2 regions of the Delftia sp. BGA-UO-ETr-SB1 genome follow, and region 1 is predicted to be linked to the other one. Evidence: predicted binding sites of a transcription regulator. Region 1 holds the regulator's gene; the other holds the start of a gene.

Region 1 (12,079 bases):
TGCGGGCATGCTAGCCGGACCGGGAAAACCATATTCTCGCCGTTATTTGAAGCGGAGCCAAAACCGGGCTACTGCGTGGACAGGCTGAGCTGGGCGCGCGGACTCCATTCCTGGTCGTCGGAGTCCAGTTTTGGAGCCCCCAGAAACAGGCGTTCAAGCGGCAACTGCTGCTGGGCAAGGTAGTCGCGCACGGCCACGGCGCGGGCCAGCGCCAGTTCGCGCATGGCATCGTCGGGCACGGCAATCTGCTCCAGCAGCAGACTGCGCATCTGGTCGGTGGGCAGGTCCTTGGCCATGCCGATGACATTGCGCGGCTTGGCAAAGTCTGCGCGACTGTACAGCGCCTTGGTCAAGGCCGGCACTTCGGAGGCGGGCAACTCGGTCACGGACTCTGCCGATTTGCCGTCGCGCAGCACCTGGCGGCGTTTCTGGGCGAGCAGCAGGCGATCGAGCTCCGCCTGCTTCCAGGCCTCTTTGTCCTGCGCCTCGCGCGCCTCGCCGATCACGGTGAGCTTGAGGGCCGGGCGATCCTTGAGGGAGGCAACCACCTTGTCCAGGCTCTCGCGGGCCTTGCCGTCGATCTGGGCACGCCCCGGCGCAAAGGCCACCACGCCCGATTCGCTGCCGCCCCCAAAAGCGCCCGACAGCAGCGAGAAAGGCGAGGTGATGGCCTTCATGATCAGGTTGCCAATGATCTTGAAGATGACCGGCGCCAGCCTGAATTGCGGGTCGTTGAGCGAGCCGCTGACCGGCAGGTCCAGGTCGATGACTCCGTTGCGGTCAGCCAACAGCGCCACCGCCAGGCGCACGGGCAGCGAGGCGGGCGCGCCTTCGACGGCTTCGCCGAAAGTGAGCTGATGCAGCACCAGCTTGTTGCGCGCCGTGAGTTGGCCATCGGGCTCGATCTTGTAGTTGACGTCCATGCTGAGCTTGCCGCGCTCGATCCCGTGGCCCGCGTACTTGATGGAGTACGGCGACAGCGGGGGCAGTTCCAGGTCGCGCATCTGGGCACGTATGTCCAGGGCCAGCGGCTTGGCCAGCGGATTGACCTGGCCGGTGATCTCCAGCGAAGCCGTGCCCTGGGCGCGGCCGCGCAGCTCCACATCCGCCAGTTGCGGCGCCTGCTGGCTGGCAGGCTGCTCGGACGAGAAGGCGCTCAGGCGGCCCGCCAGCTCGCTGAGGTCGGCCGAGTAGTTGGGCTGGATGAAGTAGTCGGAGAACTGGACCCTGCCGCCCGTCAGCACAATCGGCCCGATCTTGATGACGGGCGCAGGCCCGGAGGCAGCCTGCGGCGGCGCCGGTTCGGCGGAAGCCGCCGTGCCATCCGCAGCCGGCGTGGCGTTCTGCTCCAGGGACTGCTGGGACTTCGCCGATTTGACGATGTCCTGCAGGTTGATGCGCCCGTTGCGCTGCACGATGACGCGCGCAAAGAAGTCGCTGAGCGCCGTCTCGCGCACGCTCAGGCGCAGCGGCTGGGCAGGCTGCATCTGCAGGTCCAGGCCGCGCACGGCCAGCGTCTTCCAGGCCACGAGTTCATCGCGCAGGCCGAGTCCCAAGGCAACCGACTGGGCCTTGGCCCGGTCGGCCGTGGACTCGCTGAGCACGGCAGCCACGGCACCTGCCGCCGTGCGTGGCGCGCCCTGCCCTGCGGCCTCGCCCGCCGCTTGCACGGGAGAGGCCAGCGCGGAGCGCATGCGCAGATCCACGAGCTCGATATCCCCCTGCACCGCCAGCTCGGGGCCGGCCGGTTGGCTGACAAAGCGCAGTTGTCCGAGGAAATTTCCGTCGGCACGCACCAACTCCACATTGAGCATGTCGGCAAAGTAGGGCTCCAGCGCATGCAGCGGCAGGCTGCGCGCCTGCAATTTGCCCTGAAGCGACAGCGGCGCCAGCCCCAGGTCCCCCCGCAGGCTCAGCGAGCCCGCCTGGACGCGCCGGCCCGAGCCGACCTGGGCGGACAGCTCCAGCGGCGTGGGCGCGGATTTTGCGGCCAGCGGCTCGATGGCGCCCATGCGAAGGCGCAGTGAACCCAGGTCCAGCGACACGGTGCGCGCCGAATCCGCGTTGCGCACGGGCGCTTCGTCACGCAGCGCAATGGCGCCGCCATCGACCTCCACCGCTTGCAGCTTCAGGCCCCAGGGCCGGGACTTGTCCTTGCCGGCGTCCTGCGATGCGGGTGCCGAGGAGGCGGGCGGCAGCCATTGCTCGTACATCCACCGGCCCTGGGCATCGCGCAACACGGCCAGCTGCGGCTTTTGCAGTGCGAGGCGGCCAACGGAGACCTGCTGGCTGGCCAGATTGACCTGCACCTGCTCCAGCTGCAGGTGCGCGATATCGACGGGCGCGGCCTTGTCCTTGAGGCTCAACTGCTCCACGCCCAGCCCGGCCACCTGAACCACCATGGCGGAACCGTTCCAGCCCAGGCCTGCATCGGTGCTCAACAGACCCGTCAGCTCGGGTTTGAGATGGGCGGACAGGTACGGTGCTGCCAGTTGCAGCGGCAATTGCCGCGCGGAGATGGCCAGTTGGCCCTGCTTGTCGGTCAAGGCCCCGCTCAGCTGCAACTCGGCAGGTTTCGCCCCCTCCCCCGCCGATTCGGGCTGCACCTGCATGCTGGCAGCAAGCTGCAGCGGTTGCTCCAGGGGCCAGCGGATATCGCGCACCTGCAACGACAGCTCGCGCGCCTGCAGCGCAGCGCCCGACTTTCCAGCGTCGGGAGCGGCATCGCGCCAGTGCACCGTGGCATTGGCAACGGACAGCCTGTCCAGGCTGACCTTCCACGGCTGGGGCGCGTCGGAGGCAGGCTTTTCCGCTGCCGGCCTGGCATCCGGGGAGGAAGCCCCCCCCATCGCCGTCCAATTGATGCGGCCTTGCGCATCGCGGGCCGCAAAAATCTCGGGAGCGCTCCACTGCACGGACTCCAGCTCCGCAACCGATTGCAGCGGCTGCACGTTCTTGAGCACGGCGGCCAGGCGCTCGAAGCGCAGCAGGGGGGCGCCGTCGCGGTCGTGCAGCTCGGCGCCGGACAGGCTGACCTCCCCGGTGATGCGGACCACGGCCTGCTCGGCCTGCTCAAAGGAGATGTGCAGGTTGGCATCCAGCACACCGGAACGCGGCTTGACAGGCGCGGTGACGGGCACATAGCCCAAATAAGGTGTCAGGTCCACGCCCTGCCAGTTCAGATCGACAGCGGTCTGGCGCTGCTCGGTGAAGGGCGTGCTCTGGGCGCTGGATTCAAACCGGCTGCCGTTGAGCGCAAAGGACAGGTGCGGGAGCACCTTGATCTCGCGCTTGGACTCCAGGTTGCTGATGAATGGTAGGCGCAGCTGCAACTGCTCGAGCATGTGCTGGCGCTGCTGGACCTCGTCCTGCAATTCCACGCGGCCGTCGCGCAGCGCAATGTTGTACAGCGCAAAGCCCACGGGCCTGGAGGGCGGCGTGTCGCCGGGTTCGGCCAGCCTGGCCAGCACATCGTCCACATCGAAATGCCCCAGGCTCTGCTGGGTCAGGCGCAGCACCGGCGCATCGACCTCGATGGCATCCAGCACCGGCGCCAGCCGAAACAGCGACTGGATACTGGCATTGACATAGATGCGGTCGATCTGAAGCTGGGGGGACGAAGATGCAGACGGCACGGACTCCGGCGCCGCGCCTTCCGCCTGGCTCCTGGCAATGCTCAGGTCCCGCAGGGTCAGCTCCAGCGACCAGGGCCGGAACTCCACTGCACCCACACGGACCTGACGGCCCAGCTTGGCCGATGCCTGCTTTTCCAGTTGACTCTTGGCCACAACGGGCACCAGCGCCCACAGCAGCAGCCACAGCAAAAGGAACGCCACAAGGGCGATGGTCAGCCTGCGCAGCCAGCGGTGCTTGAAGAGAGATTGCATGGGGCTCTGGTAACTAGTACAGCCCTCATCCTGGGATACAGGACAGGGCAACGGCTGCATTGCACCAGAAATTGGGGCGGCAGCAACGGCTGGGTCCGCACCACGGCACATTTCTTGACGTTGCGGCCATCCTTGAACGACAAAGCCCGGAAGCCGTGAACCGGCTTCCGGGCTTTACGGCGGGCACAAGTCCCGACCGTTTTCCGCAGTCAAGGAGAGGATGGTCCTTGCTGCTTGGAAGCAAGAGATTGCTTCCAGGAAGGCCGCGGAAGAAGACTTGAACCACGGTGTTCGCACTATCGAACACCACTTTTACCTGTCTTCCACCTTGGCGAGACGACTGCAGGAGCAGTCGCCTCCAATATAGAAGGACGCAGGGTCGGCCTGCCAGTGCTTTTGCATTTCATTGCAATTTCATGACGCACTCTGAAAACGGCGGAAGCGGCGTACATCGGTAGCACGCCACCCGCTCTTCAAGACCTCAAAACTGTGTTTGCATCCATGGTTTGTTATTATTCATTGATCTAAAAAGTTGATTTCATAGTGTTGACCGTGTATTTGGTGAACTCCTAGAATCCGCCAGCGCTCGAATAGAGCGTTTTTTGTTTCTGCTGCCTCACGACTGAGCAGATCCCGCAGGCCTACAACGCAATGGCGCACCAAGCGCCAGCCTCCCGGATCCGCAGCACCCAATCCAGGGTGTCAGCCTCACCGGCCTTCGCTTCGGCGAAGGCCGTTTCGGGTTGGTGCCCCTAGAAAGGAAAAAGCTATGCCAGCGTCAGGAAAATTTTTCGCCGCCGCGCGAACGTTCGCCATCGATGTGGCCAACGGTTTTCTTGCCATCATCCACAACAGCTTCGCCCTGCTGGGCCTTGCTGTGGCCTTCATGGCCATCACCTTGTTCGCCCGCCCTGACCTGCGCGATGCCGGAGAGAGCCAGCTGCGCTCCTGGCTGACCGCTCGCCAGATGGCCGAGCTGGGTGTTCCCGTCGAACTCGCTGCCAGCGATCGGGCGACGGCGACCAATCCCAAGAACCTGCCCAAGGAGCAGGCAGCCGTGGCCTTCTGGCTCAGCAAGAAGTACCGCGTGGCGCCTGAGCCGATCGCGGCACTGGTCAGCGAGGCCTATGACCTGGGCAAGGTCAACCGCCTGGACCCCACGCTGATCCTGGCGATCATGGCCATCGAGTCCAGCTTCAACCCGTTTGCGCAAAGCGCTGTCGGCGCGCAGGGCCTGATGCAGGTGATGACCACGGTGCATACCGACAAGTATGAGAACTTCGGTGGCCAGAATGCTGCCTTCGACCCGGTCAGCAATCTGCGCGTGGGCGTGCGCGTGCTCAAGGAATGCATCGAGCGCGCCGGCTCCATCGAAGGAGGTCTGCGCTACTACGTGGGCGCGGCCAACCTGCCCACCGACGGTGGCTACGCCGCCAAGGTGCTGGCCGAGCACCAGCGCCTGCGCATGGCCGCCGGCCTGCGTGCCGTGCCTTTGATGACTGCCAAGGTCGATCAGCCCCGGCAGGCCGTACAGATCGCCTCCACCAAGCCGGCCACCCCCGTGGCCGAGGCCTCGGGCTCGGCAGCAGCGGCTGCGCCTGCAGCCGTGCCGGTCAGCTCGAGCAACACCTCTGCCCGCTCCGAGCAGGTGGCCCTTCAGTCCCAGGAGCCGGCGCTGTAGCCTGACTTCCCGGCATAGTGAGTGCACAGCTGGCCAAGGCCAGCTTTTTTCATGCCCGATCCAACTGCAGGTGGCCCACGCAAACGCCTTCTGCAACGCCCCTGCCAGGTCTTCGGCGCCACCGGCTCAGCTACACTAGCGGGGTACGCAACTGGCGATAGGCGCAGCCGCTTCACGCACCGCTGCCGCTGACGTGGAAACCAGCAGAAGGCCCGAGAAGGACCACCTTCTGTGAACCACCGGGGAGCGTACCGCCCAGCCTCCATGCGCACGCGGGATCTGGAGTGTTCCGCCGTTCGCCTGGGCAGCCCTTGGCCTCAAGGGAATTTCAAGTTCACAGGACTGCCATGTTTCAACGCACCAATACCGTCGAGAAGGTCGACGCCGAAGTCTTTGCCGCCATCCAGGCCGAGAACCTGCGTCAACAAGAACATATCGAGCTGATCGCCAGCGAGAACTATTGCTCGCCTGCCGTCATGGAAGCCCAGGGCTCCCAGCTCACCAACAAGTACGCCGAAGGCTATCCGGGCAAGCGCTACTACGGCGGCTGCGAGAACGTCGATGTGGTCGAGCAGCTCGCCATCGACCGCGTCAAGAAGCTGTTCGGCGCCGAAGCCGCCAACGTGCAGCCCAACTCCGGCTCCCAGGCCAACCAGGCCGTGCTGATGGCCTTTGCCAAGCCCGGCGACACCATCATGGGCATGAGCCTGGCCGAAGGCGGTCACCTGACGCACGGCATGCCGCTGAACATGTCGGGCAAGTGGTTCAACGTGGTCTCCTACGGCCTGAATGCCGAAGAAGCCATCGACTACGACAAGATGGAAGCGCTGGCGCGCGAGCACAAGCCCCGCATCATCGTGGCCGGCGCATCGGCCTACGCCCTGGCCATCGACTTCGAGCGCTTCGCCAAGATCGCAAAGGAAGTCGGCGCCATCTTCTGGGTGGACATGGCCCACTATGCCGGCCTGATCGCCGCAGGCGTGTACCCCAACCCCGTGCCCCACGCCGACGTGGTCACCACCACCACGCACAAGAGCCTGCGCGGCCCGCGCGGCGGCGTGATCCTGATGAAGGCCGAGCACGAGAAGGCCATCAACAGCGCCATCTTCCCCGGCCTGCAAGGCGGCCCGCTGATGCATGTCATCGCCGGCAAGGCCGTGGCCTTCAAGGAAGCGCTGTCGCCCGAGTTCAAGACCTACCAGGAACAGGTCGTGAAGAACGCCAAGGTTGTCGCGGAAACGCTGACGGCACGCGGTCTGCGCATCGTCTCCGGCCGCACGGAAAGCCACGTCATGCTGGTGGACCTGCGCGCCAAGGGCATCACCGGCAAGGCGGCCGAAGCCGCGCTGGGTGCCGCCCACATGACGATCAACAAGAACTCCATCCCCAACGATCCCGAAAAGCCGATGGTGACCAGCGGCATCCGCGTGGGCACGCCCGCCATGACCACGCGCGGCTTCAAGGAAGAGGAAGCCCGCCTGACAGCCAACCTGCTGGCCGACGTGCTGGAGAACCCCGCCGACGAAGCCAACCTGGCCCGCGTGCGCGCCCAGGTGGCCGAGTTGACGGCCCGCTTCCCGGTCTACGGCGCCTGAGTTGCACGCATAGAGGCCTGCCATGAAGTGCCCGTTCTGTAGCCATCCGGACACCCAGGTCGTGGAGACCCGCGAGGCCGAGGATGGGGGCTTCATCCGCCGCCGCCGCCAGTGCGGCGGCTGCGACAAGCGCTTCACCACCTACGAGCGGCCCGAGGTCAGCTTTCCCGCCATCGTCAAGAAGGACGGGCGACGCATCGAGTACGAGCGCGCCAAGCTGCTGGGCTCGTTCAAGATCGCGCTGCGCAAGCGCCCCGTGAGCACAGAGCAGATCGATGCCGCCATCGAGCGCATCGAGGAGCGGCTGCGCAACCTGGGCGAGCGCGAAGTGCTCTCCAGCCGCCTGGGCGAGATGGTGATGCGCGAGCTCAAGCTGCTCGACAAGGTCGGCTACATCCGCTACGCCAGCGTCTACCGCAGTTTCGAGGATGTGGACGATTTCAAGAACGTCATGGATGAGGTGCGCAATCCCGGCTGATCAGGCCGGCAGGACGCAAGAAAGCCGCCCTTGGGCGGCTTTTTCTTTGGTGGCCTGGCAGTGCTTTCAGGGTGCGGCGGCAGGGATGGGAGCCAAGCCCGAATCCACGTCACCGCACTGTGCGCGGTGGCGCAGCGCATGGTCCATCACCACCAGGGCCAGCAGCGCCTCGGCGATGGGCGCTGCGCGGATGCCGACGCAGGGGTCGTGGCGACCCTTGGTGATGACCTCGGTGCTCTGGCCCTGCACGTCGATGGATTCGCGCGGCGTGATGATGGAACTGGTGGGCTTGATGCCTATGCGCACTTCCAGATCCTGACCCGTGCTGATGCCGCCGACGATGCCACCGGCGTTGTTGCTGCGAAAGCCTTCGGGACTCAGCGAGTCGCCGTGCGTGGTGCCGCGCTGGACCACGCTGTCGAAACCGGCACCGATCTCCACGGCCTTGACCGCGTTCAGGCCCATCATGGCGTAGGCGACGTCGGCATCCAGGCGGTCATACAGCGGCTGGCCCAGGCCCACCGGCATGCCGCTGGCCTGCACGCGCAACGCCGCGCCGCAGGAGTCGCCCGACTTGCGCAGCGCATCCATGTATTCCTCGTATTGGGACACATCGGCCACCGGCGCAAAGAAGGGGTTGTTGCGCACATGCTCCCAGCTCTCGAAGGGCAGGGACAACTCGCCCACCTGGGTCATGCAGGCGCGGAACTCGGTGCCGAACTTTTCCTTGAGCCACTTCCTGGCCACGGCACCAGCGGCCACCGTGGGGGCCGTCAGCCGTGCCGAGGAACGGCCGCCGCCGCGTGGATCACGGATGCCGTATTTCTGGAAGTAGGCGTAGTCGGCATGGCCGGGACGAAAGCTCTGCGCAATGTTGGAGTAGTCCTTGCTGCGCTGGTCGGTATTGCGGATCAGCAGCGCGATCGGCGTGCCCGTGGTGCGGCCTTCGTAGACGCCCGAGAGGATTTCCACCGCATCGGGCTCGTTGCGCTGGGTCACGAACTTGCTGGTGCCGGGACGGCGGCGATCCAGTTCTTGCTGGATATCCGCTTCGTTCAGCGCCATGCCGGGCGGACAGCCGTCGATGACGCAGCCTATGGCCGGGCCATGCGATTCGCCGAAGTTGGTGACAGTGAATAGGGTGCCGAAGGTGTTTCCGCTCATAGGCCGACGATTATGCCCGGGTAGCCCGCAAGCGCCGTGCCCGCGGCGGCGGTGCATTGCGCAGGCAGCCATCGCCCGGCGATAACAAATATAGCTATCGGATTGCAAATATTCATAGTTAAAATTGCAATCCACCCTTTTTCAACCGCCTGCGGATCACCACACAGGCACCAGCCGCAAACTGCGGGAGGTTCGTGAAATGCAGGCCTCTTACGACTCAACGCAAAGCCAGGATCACAGCGACCCTGCGCGCAGCACTCCACCGGCATCGCCAGGCCTTCAGCACAAGGACGAGGAGCAGGACCTTCGCCCCTCGCTGCTGAATGTGCTGCTGACATCGTCCAGCCCTGGCGATTTCAGAACCCGCAACAGGCTTGCCCAGGCCAAGCAGTACATGCGGGCCCGGCTCGACGACCCCGAGCTCAAGCCCTTGCAGGTAGCCCAGGACATGGGCATGTCGCTGCGCAGCCTGGCGCGGCTGTTTGCCACCGAAGGCCTGACCCCTAGCCGCTGGCTCTGGAACGAACGGCTGGCCCAGGCGCACCTGCTGCTTCGGGCAGACAATGCGCGGCGCGTGACCGATGTGGCGCTGGCCTGTGGCTTCACCAGCTTCTCGCACTTCAGCCGTGTCTTCAGACAGGCCTATGACGTGCCGCCCAGCGCCTTGCTCAAGCCCAAACGCCGCCGGGTGCACTGACAGGTCCTGCGGCCCATCCATTCGCTGTTCACGCGACTGTCTGCTTTGCGCCCTGCGCGCAAAGACAAAGGCCTCCGCCGCATTTTGCGTTCGGAGGCCTTGCTGCCCAAAGTGAAATGGTCGAACGGTCGGTAGATATCGACCCGATGATCAGTCCGCGCCCTGGCGCTCGCCCTCGGGCCAGTCGCGGATGTAGGCCTTGAGCATGCGGTTCTCGAAGTTCTGGCTGTCCACCACGGCCTTGGCCACGTCGTACAGGCTGATCACGCCCATGAGCATGCGCTTGTCCATCACCGGCATGTAGCGTGCGTGGCGGTCCAGCATCATGCGGCGCACCTCGTCCATGTCGGTTTCCATGGTGCAAGTCATGGGAGCGTCGTCCATGGCCGAGCGCACCAGCGTCTCGCCCACCCCGCCATGCTTGACGAAGCCCTGGATCACTTCGCGGAAGGTCAGCATGCCGACCACGTCGCCGTGCTCCATGACCACGAGGGAGCCGATATCGCGCTCCGACATCACCTGCACCGCGCTGGCCAGGCTTTCGTCCGGCGACACCGTGTAGAGGGTGTTGCCCTTGACGCGCAGGATGTCACTTACTTTCATGCCGTATCTCCAAATTTGTCTGTGTCGCCGTGGTTGCGGCAAGCCCGTGTCTGACAGGAAATATAGCCCACAATGCCCGCTTGCCTTGACAACCATGGAGACAGGAATGCCCGGCTACTCGGACCCCGGCTTTGACACCCTGGCGCTGCACGCGGGCGCACAGCCCGACCCCGCCACCGGAGCGCGCGCGACGCCCATCCACCTCACGACCTCGTTCGTGTTCGAGTCCAGCGACCATGCGGCCTCGCTGTTCAACCTGGAGCGCCCAGGGCACGTCTACAGCCGCATCTCCAACCCCACGAATGCCGTGCTGGAGCAGCGTGTCTCGGCCCTGGAAGGCGGCGTGGGCGCCATCGCCGTGGCCAGCGGCCAGGCGGCGCTGCACCTGTCGGTGGCCACGCTCATGGGCGCGGGCAGCCATATCGTGGCCAGCACGGCGCTGTACGGCGGCTCGCAGAACCTGCTGCACTACACGCTGGCGCGCTTCGGCATAGAAACCACCTTCGTCAAGCCCGGCGACATCGACGGCTGGCGCGCCGCAGTGCGCCCCAACACCAAGCTGTTCTTCGGCGAGACGGTGGGCAACCCGGGCCTGGATGTGCTGGACATCCCCACCATCAGCGCCATTGCACATGAGGCCGGCGTGCCGCTGCTGGTGGACTCCACGCTGACCTCGCCCTGGCTGATGAAGCCGCTGGAGCATGGCGCGGACATCGTCTACCACTCGGCCACCAAGTTCCTGTCGGGCCACGGCACCGTGGTCGGCGGCATCGTGGTGGATGGCGGCAGCTTCGACTGGGAAAAGTCGGGGCGCTTCCCGGAGCTGACCGAGCCCTACGACGGTTTCCACAACATGGTGTTCAGCGAGGAAAGCAGCACCGGCGCATTCCTGCTGCGCGCGCGGCGCGAAGGCCTGCGCGACTTCGGCGCCTGCATGAGCCCGCACACGGCCTGGCTGATCCTGCAGGGTATAGAGACGCTGCCGCTGCGCATGGAGCGCCACATCCGCAATACCGAGAAGGTGGTGCAATTCCTGGCCAGCCATCCGCTGGTGGGCCGCGTGGGCCACCCGCTGCTGGAGACCCATCCCTCGCACCAACTCGCCAAGAAGCTGCTGCCGCGCGGCGCGGGCTCGGTGTTCAGTTTCGACATCAAGGGCAACCGCAACCAGGGGCGCAAGTTCATCGAGACGCTCAAGGTCTTCAGCCACCTGGCCAACGTGGGCGACTGCCGCAGCCTGGTGATCCATCCGGCCAGCACCACGCATTTCCGCATGAGCGACGAAGCACTGGCCCAGGCCGGCATCGGCCAGGGCACGATACGCCTGTCCATCGGACTGGAGGATGCCGACGACCTGATCGATGACCTCAAGCGCGCCCTCAAGGCCGCTGAAAAGGCAGCGTGAGCCGACAAGGGAGACACCAACAATGAAGATCGATGTTCAGGGCCACGCCATCTACGCCTATACCGGCGGCAAGGCCTTCAACCCCGCCCAGCCCACGGCCATCCTCATCCACGGCGTGCTGTGCGACCACAGCGTCTGGGCCCTGCAAAGCCGCTACCTGGCCAACCACGGCTGGAACGTGCTGGCAATAGACCTGCCCGGCCACTGCCGCAGCGCGGGTGACGCGCCCGCCAGCGTGGAGGCAGCGGCGGATTTCATCGGCCAGCTCATGGATGCGGCAGGCATCGGAAAGGCCGCGCTGGTCGGCCACAGCTGGGGCAGCCTGATCGCCATGGAAGCGGCCGCGCGGCTGGGCGCGCGCGTCAGCCACCTGGTGCTGGTGGGCACGGCCTACCCGATGAAGGTCTCGCCCGCCCTGCTGGACTCCGCACTGAGCACGCCAGAGCAGGCCATCCGCATGGTCAATGTGTTCTCGCGCGCCACGCTGGCGCCACCCAGCGGCGCAGGCAGTTGGGTGTTCGGCGCCGGCATGGCGCTGGGCCGGCGCGTGCTGGCCAGCAATGACCGCA
Region 2 (12,079 bases), on a different contig from region 1:
GACTGCAGGGCCTGCTGGCGGAAATCGCCGTGCGGTCCAGGCAGGCGGCCTTGCCACCCCTGGCCACGGTGTCCAGCGCTGCGCCCTCGCGGCAGCGGCAGCCGATGACCGCAGAAGAAGTCTCATCCACGCTGGCTCGGCTGCGGCTGCAGATTGCCGACAGCGACTATGCCGCCGTGGCCGAACTGGAACGGCTGCGGCCCCTGGCCAGCGGGCGACATGCGTCCGTGCTGCAGCGCATCCAGCGCTGCACCGAGTCCCTGGAAACCGAGGCGGCGCTGCAGGCGCTCGATCAGCTGGCGCGGAGCATGGCCGCGAACCGGATGGCCCTACAGGGAGCTGCAGATGCTTGACGCCCTGACCGGGTCGGAGCTGCCCACGGTCCTCATCGTGGACGACGAGCGGCTGAACCGCAGCATGCTGGCCGAGCTGCTGAGCCCCCACTACCGAGTGCTGCTGGCCAAGGACGGCCCTGGCGCCCTGGTGATCGCCCACCGCGAAGCCCACCGCCTGCAGCTGATCCTTCTGGACCTGGCCATGCCCGGCATGAACGGCTACGAGGTGCTGGGTGCGCTGCGCGCGCAGGAGCGCACCGCCCATATCGCCGTCATCTTCATCACCGGACAGAGCAATGCCGAGGCCGAGGAATATGGCCTGCGCCTGGGCGCGGCCGACTATGTCTCCAAGCCCATACGCCCCGCCGTGGTCGAGGTGCGCGTGCGCAACCAGATCCGGCTGGCCCTGCAGCGCCAGGCCCTGGAGCGCCTGGCCATGGTGGACGGGCTGACCGGCCTGGCCAACCGGCGCCACTTCGACGACGTGCTGGAGCGCGCCTACCGCCGCAGCCTGCGCACCGGCGAGCCCGTGGGCCTGGCTCTCATTGATATAGACCACTTCAAGCAATACAACGACTGCTATGGCCATGTGCAGGGGGACGAGGCGCTCAAGGCCGTGGCTGCCACGCTGCAGCGCCATGCGCGCCGGCCCTACGACCTGGCCGCGCGCTTTGGCGGCGAGGAATTCGCGCTCATCCTCCCCGGCGAAAGCGACGCCCCGGCCATGGCCGAGCATTTCCGCCAGGAAGTGCTGCGCCTGTCCATCGCCCACGCCGCCTCTCCCACGGCGCCGCAGCTCACCGTCAGCTGCGGCGTACTCACCGTACGGCAGCCGTCTGCCGCGCCTTTGGAAACCTGGCTGCAGAAGGCGGACGGCCTGCTCTACCAGGCCAAGGCCCAGGGGCGCAATCGCATCGAGGCAGCCGTGGAGCCCTGAAAATGCGCGCCGAACCACGGCATGGCACCCGGATTCTGAGCCTGCACAACCGGCGGCGGGAAAGCCACAGCTATCATTGAACGATGCTCTCCGTCCCCCTGATTTCCGCCAACGTATCGCCCCTGGGCTGGATGCTGGCGCTTGCCGCAGCCGTGGCCTATGCCGTGCCAGCCGCCGGCGCCCGACGCATCAGCCAGGCCGGCGCCCGCATTGCCCTGCGCCTGGCCTGGGTGCTCCACGCCCTGGCCCTGGCCTGGGGCCTGCTCGGGGAGCAGCCTCACTTCGGCTTTGCACCGGCCCTGTCCATGACGGCCTGGCTGGTGCTCACCGTCTATGGCGTCGAGCAGCAGCTGTTCCCCAAGATGCGCGCGCAGCTGGCGCTGTCCGCGCTGGGCACGGCCGCCGTGCTCATGGCCGCGCTGTTTCCGGGAACGCCCCTGCATGTCAACGCCTCGCCCTGGCTGCCGCTGCACCTGGCACTGGGCATTGCCTCCTACGGACTGTTCGCGGCCGCCGTGGTCCACGCCTCGCTGATGACACGCGCCGAGCAGCACATGCGGCTGGGCGGCGGTGGCCATGACAGCGGCCTGCCGCTTCTCACGCTGGAGCGCCTGACCTTCCGCTTCGTGTCCGCAGGCTTTGTGCTGCTCACGGCCACGCTGGCCGCAGGCTGGCTGTTCGGCGAACAGCTCTATGGCAAGGCCTGGGTCTGGAACCACAAGTCTGTGTTCTCGCTGCTGTCGTGGCTGACCTTTGCCGTGCTGCTGATCGGCCGTGCGCGCTTTGGCTGGCGTGGCCGCAGCGCCGTGCGCATGCTCTATGCAGGCGCCCTGCTGCTGCTGCTGGCCTATGCGGGATCGCGCTTCGTCATGGAAGTGCTGCTGGAGCGCACCACATGAAGTACCTGCTGGTCCTGATCGTCATCATCATTGCCGTCGGCGTCTGGCGCAGCCAGCGCCGTGCCGAGGCCCACGAGCGGCGCCAGGCCGCTGCGCCGCGCAATCCGGCCAACCCGGCCAATGCGCCGCTGGCGGCACCGCAGGACATGGTCGAATGCGCGCACTGCGGCCTGCACCTGCCGCGCAGCGAGGCCATCGAAGCGGCCGGCCGCAGCTACTGCAGCGCAGAGCACCGCACCCTGGCGCAACGGCGCTGAGCATGCAGGACGCGGTCCCCCCCCAGCCACCCACCATCGACGAGGCCGCGGCGCAGTCGCCGCACGACGCCAACGCCCCCTTTGTCCGGCTATGGCAGGGCTTCCTGACCGGCCGCGTGCTCATCGCCACTGCGCTTTTGCTGCTGCAGCTGGCGCTGCTCAGCGTGCAGCCCGGCGGCAATTCCCTGGTCTGGCTGGTCTGCCTGGGCTACCTGGGGCTGACGCTGCTGCTGCGGCTGACGGCACGCGCGCAGCCGCCCTCGCCCCGCGCCGGCGTGCACTGGCTGCCCGTGATCGGCGTGGACATCGCGGTCATCTGCCTGCTGCAGATGCTGCAGACCGGGCCGCTGAACTACTCGGCCCTGCTGGCCATTCCCATCCTGATCTCGGCCGTGCTGGGCAATCTGACGCTGGCCCTGGCCACCACCGCCAGCGTCACGCTGCTGACCCTGGGCTGGGTGGCATGGCAGGACGTGGCTGGCCGCATAGAAAGCACCCAGGCCTACTACCAGGCCAGCTTTGCCTGCGCAGGCTATTTCGCGGTGGCCTATCTGACGCACGAACTGGCACGCCGCGTGCGGCGCGAGCGCCACCTGGCCCAGCACAGCAGCCGCAAGGCCCAGACGCAGGAACAGGTCAATGCCCTGGTGATCCGCCACCTGGGCGAAGGCGTGCTGGTGGTCGATCCCCAGTTCCGCGTGCAGCAGGCCAACCCGGCCGCACTGCACCTGCTGGGGCTGGCCGACGCGCATGCCCTGCCCTTCGCCCTCAAGGAGCATTCCGGCTGGCAGCGGCTGCAGGACGCCGTGGCCCAGAGCTTTGCCCAGAACCTGCCCATCTCGGCCGCCATCCATCTGCAGTCCATCGGCCAGGAAGGCATGACGGGCCTGCACCTGCGCACCTGGCTGACCGAAGTCGCCACCCCATCCGACGCCGCCGACGCGGCCGAGCCCGCGCTGCTGCAGCAGCTGTGCGTGGTCTTTTTGCATGATCTGCGCGAGATGGAGGCGCGGCTGCGCACGGAAAAGCTGGCCTCCATGGGCCGCATGTCGGCCGCCGTGGCCCACGAGATCCGCAATCCGCTGGCCGCCATCACCCAGGCCAATGCCCTGCTGGCCGAGGATCTGGCGCAGGACCCGGCCCAGCAGCAGCTGTGCCGCATCGTGGGCCAGAATGCCGAGCGCCTGGCACGCATCGTCGAGGACGTACTCAACATCGCCCGGGCCCAGCAGCACATTGGCGAGGCGCATGCCGGTCTGCTGGCCCTGGACCAGCATGTGGCCCAGGTTTGCCAGGAATGGCAGGCCCAGGGCCAGCCCGCGCACAGCATCCAGCTCCTGCTGGACGCCAGGGACAAGACCGTGGTGTTCGATGGCGAGCATCTGCGCCGCATCCTGGTGAACCTGCTGGACAACGCCCGGCGCTACCGCAGCAACGCCCACGAGCCACACACACTGCAGGTGCTGACCGGCGCGCCGGCCGGCGGCCAGATCTGGCTACAGGTCTGGAGCGACGGCGCCGCGCTGGAGCCCACGGTGCAACGCCATCTGTTCGAGCCCTTCTTCTCTTCGGAAAGCCGCTCCAGCGGCCTGGGCCTGTATATCTGCCGCGAGCTGTGCCAGCGCTACGATGCCAGCATCAGCTACCAGAGGCTGTCGCGGCCCACGCCGCACGGCCCTGTCGAGGGCAATGCCTTCAGCATCGTGTTCCGTGCCGGCCCGGCCTCGGCCCTGCCGGCCTCCCTGTTTGATCAGATTGTGGTGTGATGCCTTTGAACTCCCTGCCCGCTGCCGCATCGATCCTTGTCGTGGACGACGAGCCGGATCTGCGCACCCTCTATGAACTGACCCTTCTGCGCGAAGGCTACCGCGTGGAAACCGCCGCCAGCGTGGGCGAGGCGCGCGAGCAGCTGCAGACCCAGCGCTTCGACGTGGTCATCACCGACATGCGCCTGCCCGACGGCATGGGCATGGAGCTGCTGCAGGACCTGCGCAGCCAGCAGCGACGCGAGCGCTGCGTGGTCATGACGGCCTACGGCTCCGCCGAGAACGCCGTCGAGGCCCTGCGCTCAGGCGCCTTCGACTACCTGACCAAGCCCGTGGACCTCAAGCAGTTCCGCCTGGTCGTGGCCTCGGCCGCCCAGGGCGTGGGCGGTGTGCCGGCCCCGGGCGTGATGCCGGCGCGCAGCCCTTCGGCCGCTCCCGCCGCCAGCCCGGTGCTCAACGGCAGCGGCGCACTGGACGCCATGGTCGGCGAGTCGCCCGCCATGCAGGCCGTCAAGCAGCGCATTGCCAAGGTGGCGCGCGGCATGGCGCCGGTGCTGGTGCATGGCGAGTCAGGCACAGGCAAGGAGCTGGTGGCCCGCGCGCTGCATGCCTGCAGCCAGCGCGCCCATGGCCCCATGGTGGCCGTGAACTGCGGCGCAATTCCCGAAAACCTGCTGGAAGCCGAGTTCTTCGGCGCGCGCAAGGGCTCCTATACCGGCGCCACCCAGGACCGCGACGGCTACTTCCAGGCTGCGCGCGGCGGCACCTTGTTTCTGGACGAGATCGGCGACCTGCCCCTGGCCATGCAGGCCAAGCTGCTGCGCGCCATCCAGGAGCGCCGCGTGCGCCCCCTGGGCTCCGCACAGGAGGAAGCGGCCGATGTACGCATCGTCAGCGCCACCCACCGCGACCTGGCTGCCGATGTGCAGCAGGGGCGCTTCCGGCAGGACCTGTACTACCGCCTCAATGTCATCGAGGTACTGCTGCCCCCGCTGCGCGAGCGCCGCGAAGACCTGCCTGCCCTGTGCCGCGCCCTGCTGGCACGGCTGTCGCAGGAATCCGGCCTGCCCATGCCCGAGATCGACGAGCGCTCTGTGCAGCAGATCGCCCGCCTGCCCCTGCCCGGCAATGTGCGTGAACTGGAGAACCTGCTGCACCGCGCCATCACGCTGGGCGAGGACGGGCCGCTGCGCATAGATCCCGAGATGCAGCTGCCCTGCGGCACGCCGCCCGCACCGCCTGCACCGCCCACCCCGCCTGCATCCGCCTCGCCCTCTCCTTCGCTCTCGCCTTCACGCCCCCTGCCGCCAGGCGGCCCGCTATCGCCAGAGCCAGCCGATGCCGACCTGCCCCGTGACCTGCAGGCCTGGCTGGACGAGCGCGAGCGCGGCATCCTGGTGCAGGCGCTGCAGGAAAACGGCTTCAACCGCACGGCCACCGCCGCGCGCCTGGGCCTGAGCCTGCGCCAGATCCGCTACCGCATCGACCGGCTGAACATCGCCCTGCCCGGCGATGCCAGCGCCGAGGCGGACGGAGGCGGCCATGGCGAGTCCTGATCCACAGGCGCAAGCCACCCATGCCCCGGCCTGGACCTGGCAAGGCGGCTGGCTGCAGCAGGCCCGCCACCTGCCCTCGCCCAACTTTGGCGAGCGCCCGGCCCAGGCGCTGGTCGATCTGGTCGTCGTGCACTCCATCAGCCTGCCCCCCGGCGAGTACGGCACGGGTGCGGTCCAGCAACTGTTCACCAACCAGCTCGACTGGGACGCCCATCCTTACTACCAGGGGATACGCGGCCTGGAGGTGTCGGCGCATTTCTTCATCACGCGCCAGGGCGAGGTCTGGCAGTTTGTGGATTGCGATGCGCGCGCCTGGCATGCAGGCGCTTCCTGCTGGCGGGGCCGCGACCGCTGCAACGACGACTCCATCGGCATAGAGCTTGAAGGCCTGGAGGGCCTGCGGTTCGAGCCGGCCCAGTACGCGGCGCTCGATGCCCTGTGCAACGCCATCGCGGCCCGCTACCCCGTGGCCCATCTCGCAGGCCATGAGCACATCGCGCCGGGCCGCAAATGCGATCCGGGCGCAGGCTTCGACTGGCACCGGCTGCGCGGGCTGCTGGCCCATCACCCCGCCACGGCGAACTGGCAGCTGCCACCGGGCGCGGGCCAGCCCTCCACGTAAGCGCACACCCTCATCGCAGGCACCGCCAGGTCTTGCGCAAAATCCCGCTTGTCCACAGGCAGAGGACAAAGGGTCTGTCAATCCAGAAAGCAACCGATGTGGCGCGCCCGGCGCATGCAGCGGCTGCCTGATCATTTTTTACAAATTCACGCATGTGTCGCAGCCCCACTGTCCATGGGGCTTTCAGCGGTCCGACCGGCGCAGGGCCAAGGCTGCAGCGGCTTGCGGCGGACCATCGCCCGCAAGCCACGGCGCAGCGGGCCTTTGCTGCTATTGGCTTGTAGGTTGCGCACCCGTTTGGCGCAGCGCAAACAGCGGTTTTCCGGCCGTGAGTACCCCGTGTACATGAGACGGCGATACACTACAGGTAGTGCCCAGAAGCACGCTGGACACCATATCTAGTGTTCACAAGCTGTGCACACCCTGTGAAAACGGTGTGTACATCCGACCCCGATTCCATCTCCCAGCAAGCCTGCCCCAAGTGCAGGTCCGCGTCCGTTCCATCCACAAACACCCGTTGAGGAAACTCATGCAAGAAGCACTGAATTCTTTGGCTCCCGCTGCGCACGGTGATGCTGCCAATCCTTCCTCCGCCCATCACCTGTCCGTGCAGGACGGCTACCAGATCATCCGCCGCAGCGGCGATGTGGTGCCCTTCACGCCGCAAAAGATCGCCGTCGCTCTGACCAAGGCCTTCCTGGCCGTGCGCGGCGCCCAGGGCGCGGCCTCCGCCAGCGTGCGCGAGACCGTGGACGAGCTGACCCAGGCCGTGGTTCGCGCACTGCTGCGCTCGCGTCCGGGCGGCGGCACCTTCCATATTGAAGATGTGCAGGACCAGGTCGAACTGGGCCTGATGCGCGGCGGCCACCACGACGTGGCGCGCGCCTACGTGCTGTACCGCGACCGCCGCAACCAGGAACGTGCCGAGCAAAAGAAGGCCGCCGAGGCCGCAGCGGTTGCCGCCGCCGCACCGGCGCCCGTGCTGCATGTGACCGACAACGGCCAGCGCGTGCCGCTGGACCAGGCCCGCCTGCTGGCGCTGATCGAGGCGTCCTGCCGCAACCTCAACGCCGATATCCAGGCCGCCCCCATCGTCGCCGAGACGCTGCGCAACCTGTACGACGGCGTGCCGATCGAAGAAGTCTTCAAGGCCTCCATCCTGGCCGCCCGCACGCTGATCGAGAAAGACCCCGACTACACCTACGTCACCGCCCGCCTGCTGCTGCACACGATCGTGCGCGAGGTCATGGGCCGTGACGTGCACCCGGCCGACATCCAGGCGGCCTACGCAGAGTACTTCCCCGGCTTCATCCGCAAGGGCGTGGACAACGAGCTGCTCAACCCCGAGCTGCTGAACTACGACCTGCCCCGCCTGGCTGCCGCCATCAAGGCCGAGCGCGACGAGCAGTTCGACTACCTGGGCCTGCAGACCCTGTACGACCGCTACTTCCTGCACGTGCGCAAGACGCGCATCGAGCTGCCCCAGTCCTTCTTCATGCGCGTGGCCATGGGCCTGGCGCTGCAGGAAGAGGACCGCAATGCACGCGCCATCGAGTTCTACGAGCTGCTGTCGTCCTTCGACTTCATGAGCAGCACGCCCACGCTGTTCAACAGCGGCACGCTGCGCTCGCAGCTGTCTTCCTGCTACCTGACCACGGTGCCCGACGATCTGGACGGCATCTATGAGTCCATCAAGGAAAACGCCCTGCTGTCCAAGTTCGCCGGCGGCCTGGGCAACGACTGGACGCGCGTGCGCGCCCTGGGTTCGCGCATCAAGGGCACGAACGGCGAGTCGCAGGGCGTGGTGCCCTTCCTCAAGGTGGTCAACGACACGGCCGTGGCCGTGAACCAGGGCGGCAAGCGCAAGGGCGCCGTCTGCACCTACCTGGAGACCTGGCACCTGGACATCGAGGAATTCCTCGAACTGCGCAAGAACACCGGCGACGACCGCCGCCGCACGCACGACATGAACACGGCGAACTGGATTCCCGACCTGTTCATGAAGCGCGTCATGGAAAAGGGCCACTGGACCCTGTTCTCGCCCTCCGATGTCGGCGACCTGCACGACCTCTTCGGCGCCGCCTTCGAGCACGCCTACACGGCCTACGAAACCAAGGCCGACAACGGCGAACTCAAGCTGTTCAAGCGCATCCCGGCCATGGACCTGTGGCGCAAGATGCTGTCCATGCTGTTCGAGACCGGCCACCCCTGGGTCACCTTCAAGGACCCCTGCAACGTGCGCTCGCCCCAGCAGCACGCCGGCGTGGTGCACTCGTCCAACCTGTGCACCGAGATCACGCTGAACACCAGCGACACCGAGACCGCCGTCTGCAACCTGGGCTCGGTCAACCTGGCGCGCCACATCGTCGATGGCGCCATCGACCACGGCAAGCTGCGCAAGACCATCACCACGGCCATGCGCATGCTGGACAACGTGATCGACATCAACTACTACGCCGTGCAGAAGGCCAAGGACTCCAACCTGCGCCACCGCCCCGTGGGCCTGGGCCTGATGGGCTTCCAGGATGCGCTCTATGAAATGCGCATCGCCTACGCCAGCGACGCGGCCGTCGAGTTCGCCGACCAGTCGATGGAAGCCATCTGCTACTACGCCTACTGGGCCTCCACCGAGCTGGCCAAGGAACGCGGCCAGTACTCCAGCTACAAGGGCTCGCTGTGGGACCAGGGCATCCTGCCGCTGGACACGCTGAACCTGCTGGAGAAGGCACGCGGCGGCTATGTGGAAGTGGACCGCTCCTCGCGCCTGGACTGGGATGCCCTGCGCGCCAAGATCGGCCAGCACGGCATGCGCAACTCCAACTGCGTGGCCATCGCGCCTACGGCGACCATCTCCAACATCGTCGGCGTCGATGCCTCCATCGAGCCCTCGTTCGGCAACCTGTCGGTCAAGTCCAACCTGTCCGGCGAGTTCACCGTCATCAACCAGTACCTGGTGCGTGACCTGAAGCGCCTGGGCCTGTGGGACGACGTGATGGTCATGGACCTCAAGCACTTCGACGGCTCGCTGCGCCCCATCGACCGCGTGCCCCAGGACGTCAAGAGCCTGTACGCCACCGCCTTCGAGGTCGAGCCCACCTGGCTGGTCGAGGCCGCTGCGCGCCGCCAGAAGTGGATCGACCAGGCCCAGAGCCTGAACATCTACATGGCCGGTGCATCGGGCAAGAAGCTGGACGACACCTACAAGCTGGCCTGGCTGCGCGGTCTGAAGACCACCTACTACCTGCGCACCACCAGCGCCACCAACATCGAGAAGTCCACGGTGCAAAGCCGCGTGCTCAACGCCGTGCCCTCGGCCGCCGCCGCACAGCCTGCCGCCGTGAACACCTCCAGCGCCCTGGAAGCCGCGGCAGCCGCCGCGCGCGCCCAGGCACCGGCGACGGACATCAAGTTCTGCGCCATCGACGATCCCGGCTGCGAAGCCTGCCAGTAAGCCGCGCAGCGCGGGGCCTCGCCACGGCGCAGGCCCCGCGCCCTGCCCGCCAGCCAGCGCCATGCGCAGGATCTTCGCCATGGACCTTGGGCCTGCTCAACACGCCAGGCCACCCATGGTCCTACATTGACCGGAGCAGAAAGAGAGGACTCTTTCGCACCGAATGAACTGAACATATGCCCCAGGGCATGCCGGAGAAATTTGCAATGCTGACCTTTGACGACGACGCCACCCTCTCGAACACGCCCAGCGGCGCGGAGGCTGCGCCGAGCACCACACACAAGCGCGTGAATGCCGCCGACAAGCGCATCATCAATGCCAAGACCGACGTCAATCAGCTGGTGCCGTTCAAGTACAAGTGGGCCTGGGAAAAGTACCTGGCCACCTGCGCCAACCACTGGATGCCGCAGGAAGTGAACATGAACCGCGACATCGCCCTGTGGAAGGACCCCAACGGTCTGACCGAGGACGAGCGCCGCATCATCAAGCGCAACCTGGGTTTCTTCGTGACGGCCGATTCGCTGGCCGCCAACAACATCGTGCTGGGCACCTACCGCCACATCACGGCGCCCGAGTGCCGCCAGTTCCTGCTGCGCCAGGCCTTCGAGGAAGCCATCCACACCCACGCCTACCAGTACATCGTGGAGTCGCTGGGCCTGGATGAGGGCGAGATCTTCAACGCCTATCTCGAAGTCCCCTCCATCCGCGACAAGGACGAATTCCTGATCCCCTTCATCGAAGCGATCATGGACCCCGCCTTCAAGACCGGCACCTTCGAAACCGACCAGACCCTGCTCAAGTCGCTGATCGTTTTCGCCTGCCTGATGGAGGGCCTGTTCTTCTACGTGGGCTTCACGCAGATCCTTGCGCTGGGCCGCCAGAACAAGATGACCGGCGCCGCCGAGCAGTACCAATACATCCTGCGCGACGAGTCCATGCACTGCAACTTCGGCATCGACCTGATCAACCAGCTCAAGCTCGAAAATCCACAGCTGTGGACACCCGAATTCAAGGAAGAAATCACGGCGCTTTTCGTCAAGGCCGTCGAGCTGGAATACCGCTACGCAGAGGACACCATGCCGCGCGGCGTGCTCGGAATGAACGCATCGATGTTCAAGGGCTACCTGCGCTACATCGCCAACCGCCGCGCCACGCAGATCGGCCTTGAGGCCCTGTTCCCCAACGAGGAAAACCCGTTCCCCTGGATGAGCGAGATGATCGATTTGAAGAAGGAACGTAACTTCTTTGAGACACGCGTCATCGAGTATCAAACCGGCGGCGCACTTTCCTGGGATTAATCGCTTCTCTGCAGGCACAATGCGAACCATGACGCGCTTCACGCTTTTGCAATACCGATGGTGTTGCGGCGTGGGGCGTCTCCGTGTTCATTGCGATGCGTCACTCCACATCGCTTTGGATCGCTTCGGAGCCCCGTACCCCGAAGTGTTTTGTGCAAATCAACGAAGGAGAAGATGATGGCAACTGCGAAGAAGACGGCCTCCACCAAGGCCCCCACCGACAAGAAGACCACTGCCAAAAAGGCGGCTGCTCCCAAGGCTGAAACCGTGAAGAAAACCACGGCCACTGCCAAGGCAGCACCCGTCAAGAAGGCTGCTGCCCCTGCTGTGAAGAAGGCTGCAGCTCCTGCTGCCAAGAAGGCCGCTGCACCTGCTGCAAAGAAGGCTGCCGCTCCTGCCAAGAAGGCTGCTGCTCCTGCTGCGAAGAAGGCTGCCGCTCCTGCCAAGAAGGCTGCTGCTCCTGCTGCGAAGAAGGCTGCCGCTCCCGCCAAGAAGGCTGCTGCTCCTGCTGCGAAGAAGGCTGCCGCTCCCGCCAAGAAGGCTGCTGCTCCTGCTGCAAAGAAGGCCGCCGCTCCTGCCAAGAAGGCTGCTGCTCCTGCTGCAAAGAAGGCTGCCGCTCCCGCCAAGAAGGCTGCTGCTCCTGCTGCAAAGAAGGCTGCCGCTCCCGCCAAGAAGGCTGCTGCACCTGCCGCAAAGAAGGCCGCTGCTCCTGCCAAGAAGGCCGCTGCTCCCGCTGCCACAAAGGCTGCTGCACCTGCCGCGAAGAAGGCCGCGGCTCCCGCCAAGAAGGCTGCCGCTCCTGCTGCTGCCAAGAAGCCCGCTGCAGCTGCCAAGCCTGCCGCAGCGCCCGCCAAGGCCGCAGCAGCTCCTGCCGCTCCCGCCAAGAAGGCTGCAGCCCCGAAGAAGGCCGCTGCCCCCAAGAAGGCCGCAGCAGCTCCCGCCGCTGCCGCGCCTGCAG

Evidence for each region. The regulator NrdR, encoded in region 1, represses ribonucleotide reductase genes. The targets are predictions, from matches to a motif close to CACNANATNTNGTG.
Region 2: AC57B5_RS14570 (ribonucleoside-diphosphate reductase subunit alpha) is a predicted target of NrdR. The motif match lies at 6,763-6,776, and genes of this name have one in related genera.

The regions. Positions count from the first base shown of each region.
Region 1 covers NZ_JCAQOW010000006.1:1,890,788-1,902,866, reverse strand. Annotated here, with positions in the region: gene AC57B5_RS27315 (DUF748 domain-containing protein) at 69-3,887, opposite strand; gene AC57B5_RS27310 (transglycosylase SLT domain-containing protein) at 4,657-5,568, shown strand; ZMP/ZTP riboswitch at 5,706-5,881, shown strand; gene glyA (serine hydroxymethyltransferase) at 5,916-7,163, shown strand; gene nrdR (transcriptional regulator NrdR) at 7,186-7,641, shown strand; gene aroC (chorismate synthase) at 7,708-8,805, opposite strand; gene AC57B5_RS27290 (helix-turn-helix domain-containing protein) at 9,005-9,502, shown strand; gene AC57B5_RS27285 (CBS domain-containing protein) at 9,653-10,105, opposite strand; gene AC57B5_RS27280 (O-acetylhomoserine aminocarboxypropyltransferase) at 10,212-11,510, shown strand; gene AC57B5_RS27275 (alpha/beta fold hydrolase) at 11,533-12,079, shown strand, end outside.
Region 2 covers NZ_JCAQOW010000005.1:961,808-973,886, forward strand. Annotated here, with positions in the region: gene AC57B5_RS14535 (response regulator) at 1-353, shown strand, start outside; gene AC57B5_RS14540 (GGDEF domain-containing response regulator) at 346-1,272, shown strand; gene AC57B5_RS14545 (cytochrome C assembly family protein) at 1,356-2,171, shown strand; gene AC57B5_RS14550 (PP0621 family protein) at 2,168-2,428, shown strand; gene AC57B5_RS14555 (sensor histidine kinase) at 2,431-4,194, shown strand; gene AC57B5_RS14560 (sigma-54-dependent transcriptional regulator) at 4,194-5,750, shown strand; gene ampD (1,6-anhydro-N-acetylmuramyl-L-alanine amidase AmpD) at 5,737-6,372, shown strand; gene AC57B5_RS14570 (ribonucleoside-diphosphate reductase subunit alpha) at 6,902-9,823, shown strand; gene AC57B5_RS14575 (ribonucleotide-diphosphate reductase subunit beta) at 10,030-11,121, shown strand; gene AC57B5_RS14580 (hypothetical protein) at 11,299-12,079, shown strand, end outside.